3 regions of the Rhodopseudomonas sp. RCAM05734 genome follow, and region 3 is predicted to be linked to each of the others. Evidence: riboswitches for the same ligand, from Rfam matches in the RefSeq annotation. Region 3 holds a riboswitch; each other region holds the start of a gene.
The links. A riboswitch is a leader RNA that binds a small molecule or an ion and turns the genes downstream of it on or off. The one in region 3 is predicted to bind S-adenosylmethionine.

Region 1 (5,477 bases), 2.4 Mb from region 3:
GCGGATCACTCCGCCGCCTGAGCCACCTTCATGCGGCCGGCGGCATCGAGCACCGACTTGACGATGTTGTGGTAGCCGGTACAGCGGCAGATGTTGCCTTCCAGCTCGTGGCGGACGGTGTCCTCGTCGAGATTGCCGCCGTAGCGGTTGACGATGTCGATGGACGCCATGATCATGCCCGGCGTGCAATAGCCGCACTGAAGCCCGTGATTGTCGCGGAATGCCGCCTGCATCGGGTGCAGCTCGTCGCCGCGCGAAATACCCTCGATGGTGGTGACGTTGGTGCCATTGGCCTGGCCGACCAGAGTGGTGCAGGACTTGACCGCGCGGCCGTCGATATGGACCACGCATGCGCCGCACTGGCTGGTATCGCAGCCGACATGGGTGCCGGTGAGGCCCAGATGCTCGCGCAGCAGATGCACCAGCAGGGTTCGGTCTTCAACGTCGGCAGAAACAGCCTTGCCGTTGACCGTCAGTTTGACTGTGGACACGTGCAACCTCCCGATACTTTTTAATTGTTCCAATTAGAAGCGCGCGCCGAAAACTTTGCAACCGGGAAATTCGTTGGGGTTGTCATCGGGGCGTCGCGGGGGCGCATCCCCGCGCACCCCGCCTGCAAATTTGTGGCTTTATGTGCCGACGGCGCGATGCTCTATTCGCGCCGCAATAAATCCGGCAGCGCGCGGGCCGACTGAGAACAATATTCCGCGACAGGGAGTTTTTTGGGTGATCGACAAGCAAGTAAAGAGTCTGGGAGACGCGGTGGCGGGTGTGGCGGATGGCGCCACCGTGCTGGTGGCGGGATTTGGCGCGGTCGGCGTGGCCGACGACCTCTTGGAAGCGCTGCACGAGCAGGGCGCCCGCGAGCTGACCCTTGTCGCCAACAATGCCGGCAACGGCGATGTCGGTCTGGCACGGCTGATCAATTCGGGCCGGGTGCGCAAGGTGATCTGCTCCTATCCCCGCTCCGGCGACTACAGCGCCTTCCTCAACGCCTATCGCGACAAGACCCTGGAACTCGAACTTGTGCCGCAGGGCACCATCTCCGAGCGGATGCGCTGCCATGCCGCGGGCCTCGGCGGCTTCTTCTCGCCGGTGTCGGCCGGCACGAAGCTGGCCGACGGCAAGGAGACCCGCGAGATCGACGGCCGGCTGCACGTGTTCGAGAAGCCCCTGAAGGGCGATATCGCGCTGCTGCGCGCCGACAAGGCGGACCGCTGGGGCAATCTCACCTACATCAAGTCGGCGCGGAATTTCAATCCGGTGATGGCCATGGCCGCCGACGTGAGCGTCGTGCAGGTCAATGAAATGGTCGAACTCGGTTCGCTCGATCCCGAAGCGGTGGTGACACCGAGCATTTTCATCGACCGTGTCGTTGTCGTCGGAGCAAGCGTATGACTGTGAACTACAAGCCCCTCACCCGCGAGCAGATGGCCTGGCGCGCCGCGCAGGACCTGCCGGACGGCGCCTTCGTCAATCTCGGCATCGGCATTCCCACGCTGGCGGCGAGCTACGTGCCCGCAGGCCGCGAAGTCATCTTCCATAGCGAGAACGGCATTTTGGGGCTTGGCCCGAAGCCCGAACCCGGCACCGAAGACGAGAACATGATCGACGCCGGCAAGAACTACACCACGCTGATCACCGGCGGCGTGTTCATGCATCACGCCGATGCCTTCCTGATGATCCGCGGCGGCCATCTCGATATCAGCCTGCTCGGCGCGTTCGAGGTGTCGGAGAAGGGCGACCTCGCCAACTGGACCACCGAGGATCCGTCGTTCCCGCCCGGCGTCGGCGGCGCCATGGATCTGGCGGTCGGCGCCAAGGCGATCCGTGTGATCATGGAGCACACCGACAAGAAGGGAAATCCGCGCATCCTCAACCGCTGCACCCTGCCGCTCACCGCGGCGGGCTGCGTCAAGCGCATCTACACCAACCTCGCGGTGATCGACGTCACCGCCCAGGGGCTGTTCGTGGTGGAGATGGTCGACGGCATGACGCTGGAGAAGCTGCAGTCGCTGACCGAGCCGAAGCTGCAACTGTCGGACGGGTTCCAGGCACTGTCACCGCCGGCGGCGATGGCGGCGTAAGGTCAAAGCACAGACGTTCGGCAGGCTCAGTTGCCGTCATCCTCGCCTGAACGCAATTGCGTTCAGGCTGGAGGTGCTCGCCGGCTTCGGCGAGCCTCGAAGGATGCGGCGAAAGCGCTCGCGGCCATCCTTCGAGGCGCGCGCCAAAGCGCGCGCACCTCAGGATGACGGTCCGTGCTTGCAGCTACGCCTGCTTCAGCGCCGCCTCGAGATCTTCGACCAGATCGTCCTTGTGCTCGAGCCCGGTCGAGAAGCGGATAAAGCCTTCGCTGATGCCGAGTTCGGCGCGGGCCTCGATCGGCAGGCGCTGATGGGTCGTGGTCGCCGGATGCGTCACCAGGCTCTTGGAGTCGCCGAGGTTGTTGGAGATCCGCGTCAGCTTCAGTGCGTTGAGCACGCGGAACGCGGCGGCCTTGCCGCCCTTCACCTCGAAGCCGATCAGCGTCGAACCGGCGCGCATCTGCCTCTTGACGAGCGCGGCCTGCGGATGATCGGCGCGACCGGGATAGATCAGCCGCGAGATCTTCGGATGCGCGGCGAGGGCATCGGCGATGGCGCCGGCGCTCTCGGTCTGCTGCTTGACGCGAATCGCCAGGGTCTCCAGTCCCTTCACCAATACCCAGGCATTGAACGGCGAGATCGCCGGGCCGGTCTGGCGCAGGTAGTTGTGGATGTGCTCGCTGATGAAATCCTTGGAGCCGAGGATGATGCCGCCGAGGCAGCGGCCCTGGCCGTCGATGTGTTTGGTCGCGGAATAGACGACGACATCGGCGCCGAGCGTCAGCGGGCTCTGCCAGATCGGCGTCGCGAACACGTTGTCGACGATCAGCCGCGCGCCGCAGGCATGGGCGATCGCGGCGATAGCGGGAATGTCGAGCACGTCCAGGGTCGGGTTGGTCGGGCTTTCCAGGAAACAGCTCTTGGTGTTCGGGCGCATCGCCTTTTGCCAGGCGTCGAGATCGAGGCCGTCGACCAGCGTGAACTCGATGCCGTAGCGCGGCAGCAGCTCTTCCACCACGTAGCGGCAGGAGCCGAACAACTGCTTGGAGGCGACCACGTGGTCGCCGATGCGCAGTGGTGCCAGAATCGCGGCAGTCACCGCGGCCATGCCGGTGGCGGTGGCGCGGCCGGCCTCGGCGCCTTCGAGGTCGATCATCCGGCTCTCGAACATCGAGATGTTCGGATTGGAGAAGCGCGAATAGATGAAGCCGGGCTCCTCGCCCTTGAAGCGCGCTTCGCACTGTTCGGCGCTGTCGTAGACAAAGCCCTGGGTCAGGAACAGCGCTTCGGAGGTCTCGCCGAACTGCGAACGCAGCATGCCGGCATGGACGAGGCGGGTTTCGGGACGGTAATGGGCAGCAGTGGTTTTGGTCTCAGACATGTGATCTCCCGTCGCGGCCCCTTGCGGCAGCCACAAAAAAACCGGCCTGGACAGACGTCCAACGGCCGGGATCACACATGCGTCCCCGGCCTGTTTAGCGACTTGTTTAACGTGGCTGCAAGCCGGCCGGCTCAAATCACCACGGGATAAGGTTCCTGATATTCCCGTCGCCCCTTCCCGTCAAGCCGATGGTGGGATAACCGATAAAATTGCATTTTCGCGAGCGTCCCATGCCGCCGTGCGCCAAGGATGAGTCCAGTGCCCTTCACGCTGCCTGCTGATGCCGATGGTATTCTGCCCGATCGCATGATCGCGCAGATGGCCGATGCCGGCCTGATCCTGCCGGCCTATCCCTTCGTGGAGAGCCAGATCCAGCCGGCCAGCCTCGATTTGCGGCTCGGCGACATCGCCTACCGCGTCCGCGCCAGCTTTTTGCCCGGTCCGAATTCGACCGTGGCCGAGCGCATCGACGAACTGAAGCTGCACGAAATAGATCTCTCCGACGGGGCAGTGCTGGAGACCAACTGCGTCTACATCGTGCCCTTGCTGGAAAGCCTGGCGCTGCCGCCGTCGATCTTCGCCGCCGCCAATCCAAAGAGCTCGACCGGCCGGCTCGACGTGTTCACCCGGGTGATCGCCGACGGCACCCGCCGCTTCGACGTGATCGGCGCCGGCTACCACGGTCCGCTCTATGCCGAGATCAGCCCGAAGACGTTTCCAGTCCTGCTGCGCGAAGGCTCGCGGCTGTCACAGGTGCGCTTCCGGGTCGGTGACGCCATCCTCGACAACGAGGCGCTCGAAGATCTGCACGCGCTCGATCCGCTGGTCGACAGCGAGGATGCCGATCTCAACAACGGCGTGGCGCTGTCGGTGGATCTGTCCGGCGAAAACGAAAGCGGTTTCGTGGGCTACCGCGCCAAGCGCCACACCGGCGTGGTCGATATCGACCGCCGTGGCGGTTATGCGGTGAACGAGTTCTGGGAGCCGATCGCGGCCCGCCGCGACGGCACGCTGATCCTCGACCCCGGCGAATTCTACATCCTCGCCTCGAAGGAGGAGGTGCAGGTGCCGCCGGATTACGCCGCCGAGATGGTGCCGTTCGACCCATTGGTCGGCGAATTCCGCGTGCATTATGCCGGCTTCTTCGATCCCGGCTTCGGCCATGACGGCGCCGGCGGGCGCGGCTCGCGCGCCGTGCTGGAAGTGCGCTCGCGCGAGGTGCCGTTCATTCTCGAACACGGCCAGATCGTCGGCCGCCTGGTCTACGAAAAAATGCTGTCGCGCCCCGACGCCCTCTACGGCCAGCGCATCGGCTCCAACTACCAGGGCCAGAGCTTGAAGCTCAGCAAGCACTTCAAGGTGTAGCGGGCGGCGCGGTCGCTGCGAACCGACCCGTAGTTCGCCCGCATAGGGCGTAAGCTTGCCCGTAAGCGGATGCATCGTAAGCCGCACCTGCGATCAGCGCCTTCGATTATTGATCGTTGTAAGGTGGGTCGTCAATCTCATTCCCGCGCAGGATTCTCGAGTTCTCACGGAGACATCATCCTTGGGGCGTCTGCCATGTCGTTCGCTCTCAAGCGGTCTTGATTTTGTCGATTGCAGACATTACAGATATTACACTTATTTCAGATAGGAGCCGGCCATGGCCGATCCGGTGACGCTCAAGGTCCGCGACCTCGACCGCGAACAAGCCAGGGAGGGGGCGAGCCTCCTCGGACGCGCTTCCGCGCTCGAGCACGGTGGGCTGTTTCTGACGAAAGCCGACGGAGAGAAGGTGTGGGCGGAGATGCCCCGCTCGGTCCTCGTCGCGGTGCAGTGCATGCTGGCGACTATGGCCGAGTCCGGCGAAGCATTGCTATTCAGGCCTCATGACGAGGTCTCGCCCGAGAAGGCTGCGGAAATGCTCGGGATCTCTAGGCCGCTCGTCTACCAGCGCATGGACGCCGGAAAGCTTGCATTCAGGCAGGTCGGGACCCACCGGCGCATCCGCGCAAGCGACATCGCCGAAC
Region 2 (5,477 bases), 2.1 Mb from region 3:
CAGCCACTGCCCTCAGACCGGCGCTACGCCATCGAGAACGGCCCCAGCGGCTTCGATCCGGCGGCGCCGCAGTATTTCCCGAAGATCAAGTTCCTGATGCTGATGCGCAACGAGCGGCTGGCGGCCCTGCGCAGCCACTACGACGAGGCCAGCCACACCCTGACGATCCACCGCGACGGCGCCGAGATCGTGCGCGGCGACCTGGAGACATCGGAAGGCCGGGCGGCGATCGAGCAGTACTTCGCCGCCAACTTTGCCGACGAGTTGCGCGGGCCGCCAAAAATCCTGTTCGCGGCCGGGCACAGCTTTTCCGACGTGGCCAAGAAGGTGGTGTCAATCATCAACCTCGCCAGCGTCAAAGCGTTGGAAAACGAGATCGGCCAGCCAGTGCATCCGCTGCGGTTTCGCGGCAACGTCTATGTAACGGGCTGGCCGGCCTGGCACGAGTTCGACCTGATGGATCAGGTGATCGCGATCGGCGATGCCCGCTTGAAGATCGTCAAGCGCATCGTCCGCTGCGCCGCGACCAATGTCGATCCCGACACCGCGGCGCGCGATCTCAACATTCCCGCGACGCTGATGCAGACCTACGGCCATGCCGATCTCGGTGTCTATGCCGAGGTGATTGCCGGCGGCAGCATTGCCGAAGGCGATGCGATATCTGTCGAAGCGCCGCAGCCGCTGTAGTCCGCTCAGTAGTCCGCTCAGTCGTAGGGTGGGCAAAGGCGCTCTTGCGCCGTGCCCACCATCTCGCGAGATGGTGGGCACGTCATCGTGCGCTTGCGCGCACGCTGACTTTGCCCACCCTACGCATTCGACTAACTCAGCTCGTCGGCATCACATAGGCGTAGATGCGACCGCGCGAATAGACGGACTCCGCGACGCGGCGGCCGTGATTTCCGGAGACGATGATCGGATTGCCGTTGGGATCGATGCCGCTGACGACGCCGACATGGCCGCCGCGACGGCCGCGCGACATCACTGCGATGGCGCCGACCTGCGGGCCGGAAATGCGCTGGCCGTAGCTCGAGAACGAACGCGCCATGTCGGAGCCGGTGCCCTGATGGCCGGAGCGCTGCAGCACCATGTTCATGAAGCGCGCGCACCACAGGCGGCTGCGGCCGGTGGGATTGCTGCCGATGTAGCGCCGCGCCTCGGCGACCACGTTGGACGAGCTGAAGCCGCTGCCGGCGAACGATTCCGCGGCGCTGTCAGCGCTCTGCAGAGTCGCATGGCGAGCAGAGACGCGCATGTGACGGCGGCCGTGATGACGGGAACTGTGATTGTAGGTCTTGTGATGGGAATGGGCATGATGCCCGCTGTGACGTGGCCGTGCCGAAGCCGGTGTTGCGAGCGCGACAATGACGACCGAACAAAAGGCGAGAGTGACGAAGCGAAGCGCCCAACGAAACGCAGTGAACTGAACCATACCAAATTTTTTCCTTGTGAACCCAGACCCCGATGCTGATCGCCAAACGAGCGGTCGATAGCGGGGGGTGGGGTAAAGGAATTTGATGTGGCCATAAAAAGACGCGGCTGAAATTCGCGTCGCGTCTCGCGCCGCATTGCGGCCACGAGAATTAATCTCTGTTAAGACAGTCGCGGCCAAATAGCGTTAAATTGCGATTAACGCAGACGTCACGCAACATTCATACGCGTTGGGATTTCGATTATCATTCTGTTACGACAGGAATGCAGACGTGGCCTGCAAATAGGGGACCCACGAATCTGCAATCTCGCCGGACTGACGTACCGTTCCGAATGGACGCGACGCCGAAGTTTATTGTCCGGCGGATCTGGCGGCGCGGCTGAGCAGGAACACGCCCTGCTCGCCGAACATGTTCCAGAACCACCACGGCGCGTTGAGGCGCAGCGGACGGCCGTTGAGATCGAGCGCCACCGCGCGCTCCATCTTGACGTTGATCTCGTCGCACAGCTGCACGAAGTCCTTGATGGTGCAGAAGTGGATGTTCGGCGTGTCGTACCAGGTCGCCGGCAGGTTCTCGGTGCGCGGCATCTGGCCGTTCACCAGCAACTGCAAACGCATCTTCCAGAATCCGAAATTCGGAAACGACACGATGGCGCGCCGGCCGATGCGCAGCAGGTTTTCCAGCACCACCTTCGGCTGCCGTGTGGCCTGCAGCGTCTGCGACAGGATCACATAGTCGAAGGCGTCATCGGGATAGTTGACGAGGTCGGTGTCGGCGTCGCCCTGCACCACGGCGAGCCCCTTGGCGACGCAGCGGTTGACGCCCTCGCGCGACAGCTCGATGCCGCGGCCGTCGATGCCGCGGCTTTCCAGCAGCTGCAGCAGATCGCCTTCGCCGCAGCCGACGTCGAGCACCTTGGAGCCGCGCGCCACCATTTCCGCCATCAGCAGATGATCGCCGCGCTGCGGTTGCGCGCCGGGGATGACGAGACCCGGCAGGGGCAGAACCTGTTGCTGTGCGGCCATGTTACTTCTCCGCGATCAGGCCGCGCACGGCGCCGGCGGATTCCAGGAAGGCGCGGGAGATGTCGATGAACTCCGGCACATCGAGCAGGAAGGCGTCGTGGCCCTTGTCGGTTTCGATTTCGGCAAACGACACCCGCGCGCCGCCGGCATTGAGTGCATGCACCGTGGCGCGGGATTCCGTGGTGGGAAACAGCCAGTCGGAGGTGAACGACACCACGCAGAACCGCGTCTGGGTGCCGCGATAGGCTTCCGCCAGCACGCCGTTGTGGTCGGCGGCGACATCGAAATAGTCCATGGCGCGGGTCAGATACAGATAGGAGTTGGCGTCGAAGCGCTCGACGAAGGACGAGCCCTGGTAGCGCAGATAACTCTCGACCTGGAAATCGGCGTCGAACGAAAACGTCGGCAGGTCGCGGTCCTGCATCCGGCGACCGAACTTGCGGTGCAGGGCGGCGTCCGACAGATAGGTGATGTGCGCGGCCATGCGCGCGACGCCGAGGCCGCGGTGCGGATAGCTACCCTCCTCGAAGTAGCGGCCGCCGTGCCAGTCCGGATCGGCCATCACCGCCTGCCTGCCGAGTTCATGGAACGCGATGTTCTGCGCCGAATGCCGCGTGCTGCAGGCCACCGCCAGCGCGGAGAACACCCGCTTCGGATAGGCCGTGCTCCACTGCAGCGTCTGCATGCCCCCCATCGAGCCGCCGACCACCGCGAACAGCGTGTCGATGCCGAGCCGGTCGATCAGCATGGCCTGGGCGCGCACCATGTCGGGAATGGTGATGACCGGAAAATCCAGCCCCCACAATTTGCCGGTGGCCGGATTGGTCGAGGCCGGGCCCGTGGTGCCCATGCGGCTGCCGAGCACGTTGGAGCAGATGACAAAATAGCGGTCGGTGTCGAGCGCCTTGCCCGGGCCGAGCAGGGTGTTCCACCAGCCCGGCTTGCCGGTGACCGGATGCGGATTGCCGACATGCTGGTCGCCGGTCAGCGCATGGCAGACCAGAATGGCGTTGGATCGGTCGGCGTTGAGCGTGCCGTAGGTCTGGTAGGCGATCTGGAATGGCGCGAGATCGACGCCGCAATCGAGCCGCAGCGGCTGGTCGGCGCCGAACAGCGCCACGAGCGAGGTGGGATGATCCGCCTCGTGGGCGCTATCCTTGTTTCGCGCCGTCTCCGGCTTCAACGCCTGGACGTTTACCATCTCGATACTGGCCTCCTCAGAAGGTCACGCAGACCACCGCGGAATTCAGGCCATAAAAAACCCGGCCTGAACACGCGTTCGGCCGGGATCACTCTGAGTGTGTCCCCGGCCTGTTTAGCAAGTTGTTTAACGTGGCTGCAAGCCGGCCGGCTCAAATGACCACGAAGTGACAGTTAAGCTAGTCCTGCACACGCCCTCCGTCAAGAAGCGGCGGCGGACACGGTAAACCCTGTCTTCCGCGGCGGCCCGCGGGCGCAATGTTTTCTTTGCTTTCAGAGCCTGCGAACCCTATCAAGATGGGCGGCCACATCCCCGATTTCATCAGTCGCTTCCACGTCTTGCAGGTTACCACGCATGTCCATCGCACCGCCCGCCCCGCCCTCGCTCGAGGTGCTGCGCCAGGAAATCGACAGCATCGACGCGCAGGTCCACAGCCTGCTGATGCAGCGCGGCGACATCATCGACCGGCTGATCTCGGTGAAGCAGACCCAGGAGGTCGGCTCGGCGTTCCGCCCGGCGCGCGAGGCCGACATGATGCGGCGGCTGGTGCAGCGCCATCGCGGCATCCTGCCGATCGATACCGTGGAGAGCATCTGGCGGGTGATCATCGCCACCTTCACCTATGTGCAGGCGCCGTTCTCGGTGCATGCCGATCTGTCGCTCGGCGAATCCGCGATGCGGGATTCGGCGCGATTCCATTTCGGCTTCACGGTGCCCTATGTGGCGCATTTCAGCGCCGCCGCGGCGGTCGAGGCCGTCGCCAAATCCAAGGGCGACCTGGCGCTGGTGTCGGCGACCTCGAGCCGCACGCCATGGTGGCTCGAACTGGAAGCCAAGGGCACGCCGAAAATCATCGCACGGCTGCCGTTCATCGAGCGCGCCGACCATCCCGCCGCACTGCCGGTCTTCGTGGTGTCCCGCGTCGCCGACAGCGCCATGGTGACGGAAGTCGAGATGTGGAGCGTGCGGGTGTCCGGCTGGAATGCGGAGATCGCCCGCGCGCTGTCGCCGCTGGCCGAGATCGTCGCCGTGCCCGATACCGCCTTCGACGGCGCCGCGCTGCTGGTATCGATCACCGCGGCCACCAGCCTCGACAGCATCAAGGCGGCGCTCGTTGCTGCGGGGGCAACCATGCGTTCTTCGGCCCTCGTCGGCAGCCACGCAACCCGCTATACGGTGCCCGCCGACGCCAAGCGGTCCTGACCGCACGTCTGAGACGCCTGACTGATCTGGAGCTACCGATGTCCCGTCCCGTGCCGAAGCCCGGCATCCTCGATATTTCGCCCTACACCCCCGGCAAGAGCCCGGTGGTCGATCCCGGCCGCAAGACCTACAAGCTGTCGGCCAATGAGACCCCGTTCGGCCCGTCGCCGAAGGCGAAGGAGGCGTTTGCCACCGCGGCAGCCCATCTCGAGGATTATCCGGAAGGCACCTCAAAGGTCCTGCGCGAGGCGATCGGCCGCCGTTTCGGCCTCGATCCCGCGCAGATCATCTGCGGCGCCGGCTCCGACGAGATCCTGAACCTGCTGGCGCATGTCTATCTCGGCCCCGACGACGAGGCGATTTCGACGGCGCACGGTTTTCTGGTCTACCCGATCGCCACCCAGGGCAACGGCGCCACCAATGTCGTGGCACCGGAAATCGACCTCACCTGCGACGTCGACGCCATCCTGAAATGCGTGACTGATCGCACCAAGCTGGTGTGGCTGGCCAACCCGAACAATCCGACCGGCACCTATCTGCCGTCGTCGGAGATCAAGCGTCTGCGCGCTGGCCTGCCCGAGCACGTGCTGCTGGTGCTCGACGCCGCCTATTCGGACT
Region 3 (5,477 bases):
GGCAATCAGGGTGGCGCTCCGCCGATCGATGCGCTGGATAGCCTGATCGAGCCAGGCGATATGCTGCATCAGCTCGTCCAGCAGGTCGGCGCCGGTTGCGGCAAGGCGGGTGCGCTCCTGCTTGCGGCAGGCGACGAGCTGATCGCGGCGCTTGTGCAGGTCGGCAAGCTGCTCCCGCGCCGGGTCGGTGGTGCCGTCGGCGCCGGGCCGCAGGCATTGGGCCATCGCCGCCAGCATCCGCGCGTCGATTGCGTCGGTCTTGGCGAGCAAGCCGATGGAGCGGGCGAAATCCCGGGCGCGGGCGGGGTTGACCCGCGCGAAAGCGATGCCGGCCGCGCTCAAGGCCCGGCGCAGCGCCTTGTCGTAGTGGCCGGTGGCCTCGAACAGCACGAATACATCGCTGCCGGCCCACCCCGCGATCAAGGCGTTGACCGCCTCGGGGAGGTTGTCGATGCGGCGCACCGTGCCGATGTTGCTGTCGAAGACGTCAAGAAAGTCCTTGGAGATATCGATTCCAACGAAGCCAGGATGTATGATCATGATGCCTGTCCCTGTGCTGCGAGGTCCGCGGCGAACGGCCTCGATCAACTGTTCAGGTGTGGGTAATGTAGCGCGGGCGGGTGCCAAGCCGGATCACGGTCTTCATGACCAGGGGCCCAACGGCATCCCGCCCGCACCCATCATGACAGATCCCGACTACACAGGGGCCCAGCTTGTGGACCAAGCAAGGTGGGTCCCGGATCTGCGCAGCAGCGTGGCGGCGATGCTGCGCATCGCCTGCGCTGCAGCGCGTCAGGGACACGCGAAGTCCGCATCCGTGCGACGCGCGGTTTCGAATTTCGGATTCAATTGTCAAACAGCCGTGCGATCGCAGTCCCGCGACGCTTGCGCGTCCGGGCTGTGCTGCATTCCGTCCCTCTCGCAATCGAGAGGGCGCGCGGAACGCCGGGTGCCCGATGCACCCATGGGCTTGTGCGCAAAGTGTAGTAAGCGCACAAGACTTGCCACGGTCACACCGGACTGATCCGGCGTTCCGCGCGCAGTGGTGTTAACGGCTTATTGCGTGCTCTCCCCGGCGGCCGACACGGTTTTTCGTCGCCGTCGCTTCCGGTTGAGGGTGTTCCACGGACGGGTTGCCGCGGACTCTCCACCGGGCTTGGTGCTCACGCGGGGCACCAGGACCACACGCCTTCGCCGTCCGCGCCAGCGCTGTCGTCTGCGCTTCCTCCGGTTCTCACTGGCCATTCTGGCGAGCCCTGAACCGAATTCCGCGCCTGACGCTGCCGCGTCCACCGCACCCCGCCCCGCGAACCTGACGATCGCGATACGCCCCTCTCGGTGGGGCAGGATGCAATGGATTATAATCTTAGATGGAAGCCGTCAAGAGGAATCGCGGATTATTTTCTCTGCGCGCCTGTCGCTGCCGTTCCGTTCCCCGGACGCGGTGCACTGCGCCGCGCTTGCGCGGCGTGGTGCGCCGCAGATCCGGCACAGCTTGTTGCCATCAAGCAAGCTGGGTCCCGGTGCTGCAGCGCGCCCGGGAAACGGAGAGCAACAGTGCATCCGGCATGCGCAGCGCGATCGCGCGCGGGTTGCTGCTCGTTCATCTGTGCTACACCGTCACCCATCAACCACCGGGGAAACCGCATGCTCACACTGCACCACCTCAACGACTCCCGCTCGCAGCGCATTCTGTGGCTGCTGGAGGAAATTGGCGCGCCCTATGAGCTGAAGCGCTATCAGCGCAATGCCGAGACGCGGCTGGCGCCGCCGGAGCTGGAACTGGTGCATCCGCTCGGCAAGTCGCCGGTCATCGTCGACGGCGACGTGGTGCTGGCGGAATCCGGTGCCATCGTCGACTACATCATCCGTACCTACGGCAAGGGTGCGATGCGGCCGGCCGAAGGCAGCGCCGACTACGAATCCTACCTGGAATGGCTGCATTATGCCGAGGGTTCGGCGATGCTGCCGCTGATGCTGCAACTCTATGTCGGCAGGCTGAAGGAGGCGGCAGCGCCGCTGCAGCCGCGCATCGACAGCGAAATCGCCCGCCATCTTGGCTATGTCGATCGCGCGTTGCAGAGGCGGGCGTTCTTCGTCGGCGACAGCCTGACGGGGGCCGACATCATGATGAGCTTCGTCGCCGAGGTCGCCGGCAGCTTCGATCGGCTCGGACCCTATCCGGATCTGGCAGGCTGGATCGGGCGCATGCATGCGCGCCCGGCGTTCCTGCGCAGCGTCGACAAGGGCGGGGCGTATCGGCTGGCGAAGTAGGTTTCTTCCCTCGCCCCGCAAGCGGGTGAGGCGAAACACTACGGCGTCGCGGCGATCGCCCTGATATCATCCACCAACGCCTGCACGCGGGTGCGATCCGCGTCCCAGGCGAACATGAAACGCGCGCCGCCGCCGATGAAGGTATAAAACTGCCAGCCGCGCGCACGCAGCGCGTCCATGGCAGCCGCCGGCATTGTCAGGAACACCGCATTGGCCTGCGCGGGAAACATCAATGCGACGCCGGGGAGGCCGGCAACGCCGTCCGCCAGCAGCTTCGCGCAGGCATTGCCATGGGCGGCGTTGCGCAACCAGGCGCCGCTCTCCAGCATGCGCACCCAGGGCGCCGACAGGAAGCGCATCTTCGACGCCAGCCGGCCGGCCTGCTTGCAACGATAGTCGAAGTCTTCCGCGAGCTTGCGGTTGAAGAAGATGATGGCTTCGCCGACGGCCATGCCGTTCTTGGTGCCGCCGAAACACAGCACGTCGACGCCGGCGCGCCAACTGGTGTCGGCCGGGCTGCAGCCGAGGCTGGCGCAGGCGTTGGCGAAGCGCGCGCCGTCCATGTGCAGGCTGAGGCCGAGTTCGCGGCAGGTGGCCGAAATCGCGGCGATTTCATGCACGCTGTAGACCTGTCCGGTCTCGGTCGGCTGGGTGATGGTGACGACGCGCGGCTTGGGGAAGTGGATGTCGTTGCGGTTGGTGGCGATGGCGCGGATCGCCTGCGGCGTCAGCTTGCCATCGGTCGATGGCGCGACCAGCAGCTTGGAGCCGTTGGAGAAGAATTCCGGCGCGCCGCATTCGTCGGTCTCCACATGGGCGGCGTCGGAGCAGATCACGCTGTGATAGGACTGGCACAAAGCCGCCAAGGCCATGGAATTGGCCGCGGTGCCGTTGAAGGCGAAGAACACCTCGCAATCACTTTCGAACAGCGCGCGGAAGGCGTCGGAGGCCTTCGCGGTCCAGCTCGTCATTGCCATAGGCCGGCTCGGAACCTTGATTGGCCTCGGCCATGGCCGACCAGGCTTCGGGGCAGATTCCGGCATAGTTGTCGCTGGCGAATTGCTGGGCAGGGGGTGTGGTCACGGCGGCCTCGCTGGGGTCGATCGGTCTCCACCAGGAGAGATTGACGCGCGGCTGCATCCCGTTGGTTGCCGGATCGGCCACATCTCCCCCGCGGGGGAACGCCACCTTGCCCGGGAGCAGGTTGGCGTTGAGCGTCAGCTCAACTCTTGATGTTGGCCAATGGCATATCCGCTTGGCCGGGGGCAGGCAAGGGCCCGAAAACCGGCCTAAACCTTGATCGGATGCGCAAAACCTTGGCCATATCCGCCAGATGTGGTATCTCGGCGGCGCCGCTTCGACCCGCCACACGTGACTGCCCGCACCCGACCGAGGGCTGCGGCGGTGGAGATATTTCGCCCATGACCTCTTCGGCCCATTCCGCTTCCGCGCCCGACTCCTTCTTCTCTGCGTCGCTGACATCCGCCGATCCGGAGATCGCCGCCGCGATCCAGGGCGAACTGGGCCGCCAGCGCCACGAGATCGAGCTGATCGCCTCGGAAAACATCGTCAGCCGCGCCGTGCTGGAAGCGCAGGGCTCGGTGATGACCAACAAATATGCCGAGGGCTATCCGGGCGCGCGCTATTACGGCGGCTGCGAATTCGTGGATGTCGCCGAGAACCTGGCGATCGAGCGCGCCAAGAAGCTCTTTGGCGCGGCTTTTGCGAACGTGCAGCCGAACTCCGGCAGTCAGATGAACCAGGCGGTGTTCCTGGCGCTGCTGCAGCCGGGCGACACCTTCATGGGCCTCGATCTCGCCGCGGGCGGCCATCTGACCCACGGCTCGCCGGTCAACATGTCCGGCAAGTGGTTCAAGCCGGCGCACTATACCGTGCGCCAGGAAGACCAGATCATCGACATGGATGCGGTGGCCAGGCAGGCGGAAGAGGTCAAGCCGAAGCTGATCATCGCCGGCGGCTCGGCCTATTCGCGCGCCTGGGACTTCAAGCGTTTTCGCGAGATCGCCGACAGCGTCGGCGCCTACCTGCTGGTCGACATGGCGCATTTCGCGGGCCTGGTCGCCGGCGGCCAGCACGCCTCGCCGGTGCCCCACGCGCACGTCACCACCACCACCACCCACAAGTCGCTGCGCGGCCCGCGCGGCGGGTTGATCCTCACCAATGACGAGGCGCTGGCCAAGAAGCTCAACTCGGCGATCTTCCCGGGCCTGCAGGGCGGCCCGCTGATGCACGTGATCGCCGCCAAGGCGGTGGCGTTCAAGGAGGCGCTGGCGCCGGACTTCAAGGTCTACGCCAAGAACGTCGTCGAGAACGCCAAGGCACTGGCCGAAACGCTGCGCGCGCAGGGCTACGACATTGTCTCGGGCGGCACCGACAACCATCTGATGCTGGTCGATCTCCGCCCGAAGGGCCTCAAGGGCAACGTGTCGGAGAAGGCGCTGGTTCGCGCCGGCATCACCTGCAACAAGAACGGCGTGCCTTACGATCCGGAAAAGCCGTGGGTCACCTCGGGCATTCGCCTCGGCACCCCCGCGGCCACCACGCGCGGCTTCGGCATCGCCGAATTCAAGCAGGTCGGCGAAATGATCGCTGAAGTGCTGAGTGCGGTGGCGCAGTCCGGCGACGGCAGCGCGCCGCTGGTCGAGGCGGCGATCAAGGAACGCGTCAGGGCGCTGACCGACCGTTTCCCGATTTATCAGTAAGGTCTTTCGTCAGTCGCTTTGAAGGTCTTGTGGAATGCGATGTCCCAGCCGCAACAGCCTCGATACGCAGGTTAAGGACTCGCGTCCCACGGAAGATTCCGCAGTCATTCGCAGGCGTCGGGTCTGCATGGCCTGCAACTTCCGCTTCACCACCTTCGAGCGGGTGCAGCTGCGCGAACTGACGGTGATCAAGCGCAACGGCCGCCGCGTGCCGTTCGACCGCGACAAGCTGGTACGCTCGCTGCAGATCAGTCTGCGCAAGCGGCCGGTGGAGCCGGAGAAGATCGAGACCATGGTCTCGGCCATCGTGCGCGAGCTGGAAAGCGGCGGCGAGGCGGAGATTTCCTCGGAGGCCATCGGCGAGATCGTGATGGAGCATCTGCGCCACGTCGATGACGTCGCTTATGTGCGCTTCGCCTCGGTGTACCGCAATTTTCGCGAGGCCAAGGATTTCGAGGCGGTGCTCGGCGAACTGTCCGG

Region 1: it holds a riboswitch for S-adenosylmethionine, as region 3 does, so the genes downstream of both, ACUXVA_RS03710 (O-succinylhomoserine sulfhydrylase) here and ACUXVA_RS23600 (threonine aldolase family protein) in region 3, are expected to answer to the same signal.
Region 2: it holds a riboswitch for S-adenosylmethionine, as region 3 does, so the genes downstream of both, metX (homoserine O-acetyltransferase MetX) here and ACUXVA_RS23600 (threonine aldolase family protein) in region 3, are expected to answer to the same signal.

Annotation. Positions count from the first base shown of each region.
Region 1 is NZ_CP199742.1:731,079-736,555, reverse strand. It holds gene ACUXVA_RS03725 ((2Fe-2S)-binding protein) at 6-491, opposite strand; gene ACUXVA_RS03720 (3-oxoacid CoA-transferase subunit A) at 727-1,398, shown strand; gene ACUXVA_RS03715 (3-oxoacid CoA-transferase subunit B) at 1,395-2,087, shown strand; gene ACUXVA_RS03710 (O-succinylhomoserine sulfhydrylase) at 2,272-3,468, opposite strand; SAM riboswitch at 3,542-3,621, opposite strand; gene ACUXVA_RS03705 (2'-deoxycytidine 5'-triphosphate deaminase) at 3,727-4,833, shown strand; gene ACUXVA_RS03700 (helix-turn-helix domain-containing protein) at 5,111-5,477, shown strand, end outside.
Region 2 is NZ_CP199742.1:464,397-469,873, forward strand. It holds gene ACUXVA_RS02365 (MOSC domain-containing protein) at 1-687, shown strand, start outside; gene ACUXVA_RS02370 (TIGR02594 family protein) at 824-1,429, opposite strand; gene metW (methionine biosynthesis protein MetW) at 1,781-2,455, opposite strand; gene metX (homoserine O-acetyltransferase MetX) at 2,457-3,656, opposite strand; SAM riboswitch at 3,750-3,829, opposite strand; gene ACUXVA_RS02385 (chorismate mutase) at 4,011-4,859, shown strand; gene hisC (histidinol-phosphate transaminase) at 4,898-5,477, shown strand, end outside.
Region 3 is NZ_CP199742.1:5,001,059-5,006,535, reverse strand. It holds gene ACUXVA_RS23610 (IS110 family transposase) at 1-540, opposite strand, end outside; gene ACUXVA_RS23605 (glutathione S-transferase family protein) at 1,648-2,274, shown strand; partial or broken gene ACUXVA_RS23600 (threonine aldolase family protein) at 2,313-3,357, opposite strand; SAM-I-IV-variant riboswitch at 3,409-3,515, opposite strand; gene glyA (serine hydroxymethyltransferase) at 3,696-4,997, shown strand; gene nrdR (transcriptional regulator NrdR) at 5,032-5,477, shown strand, end outside.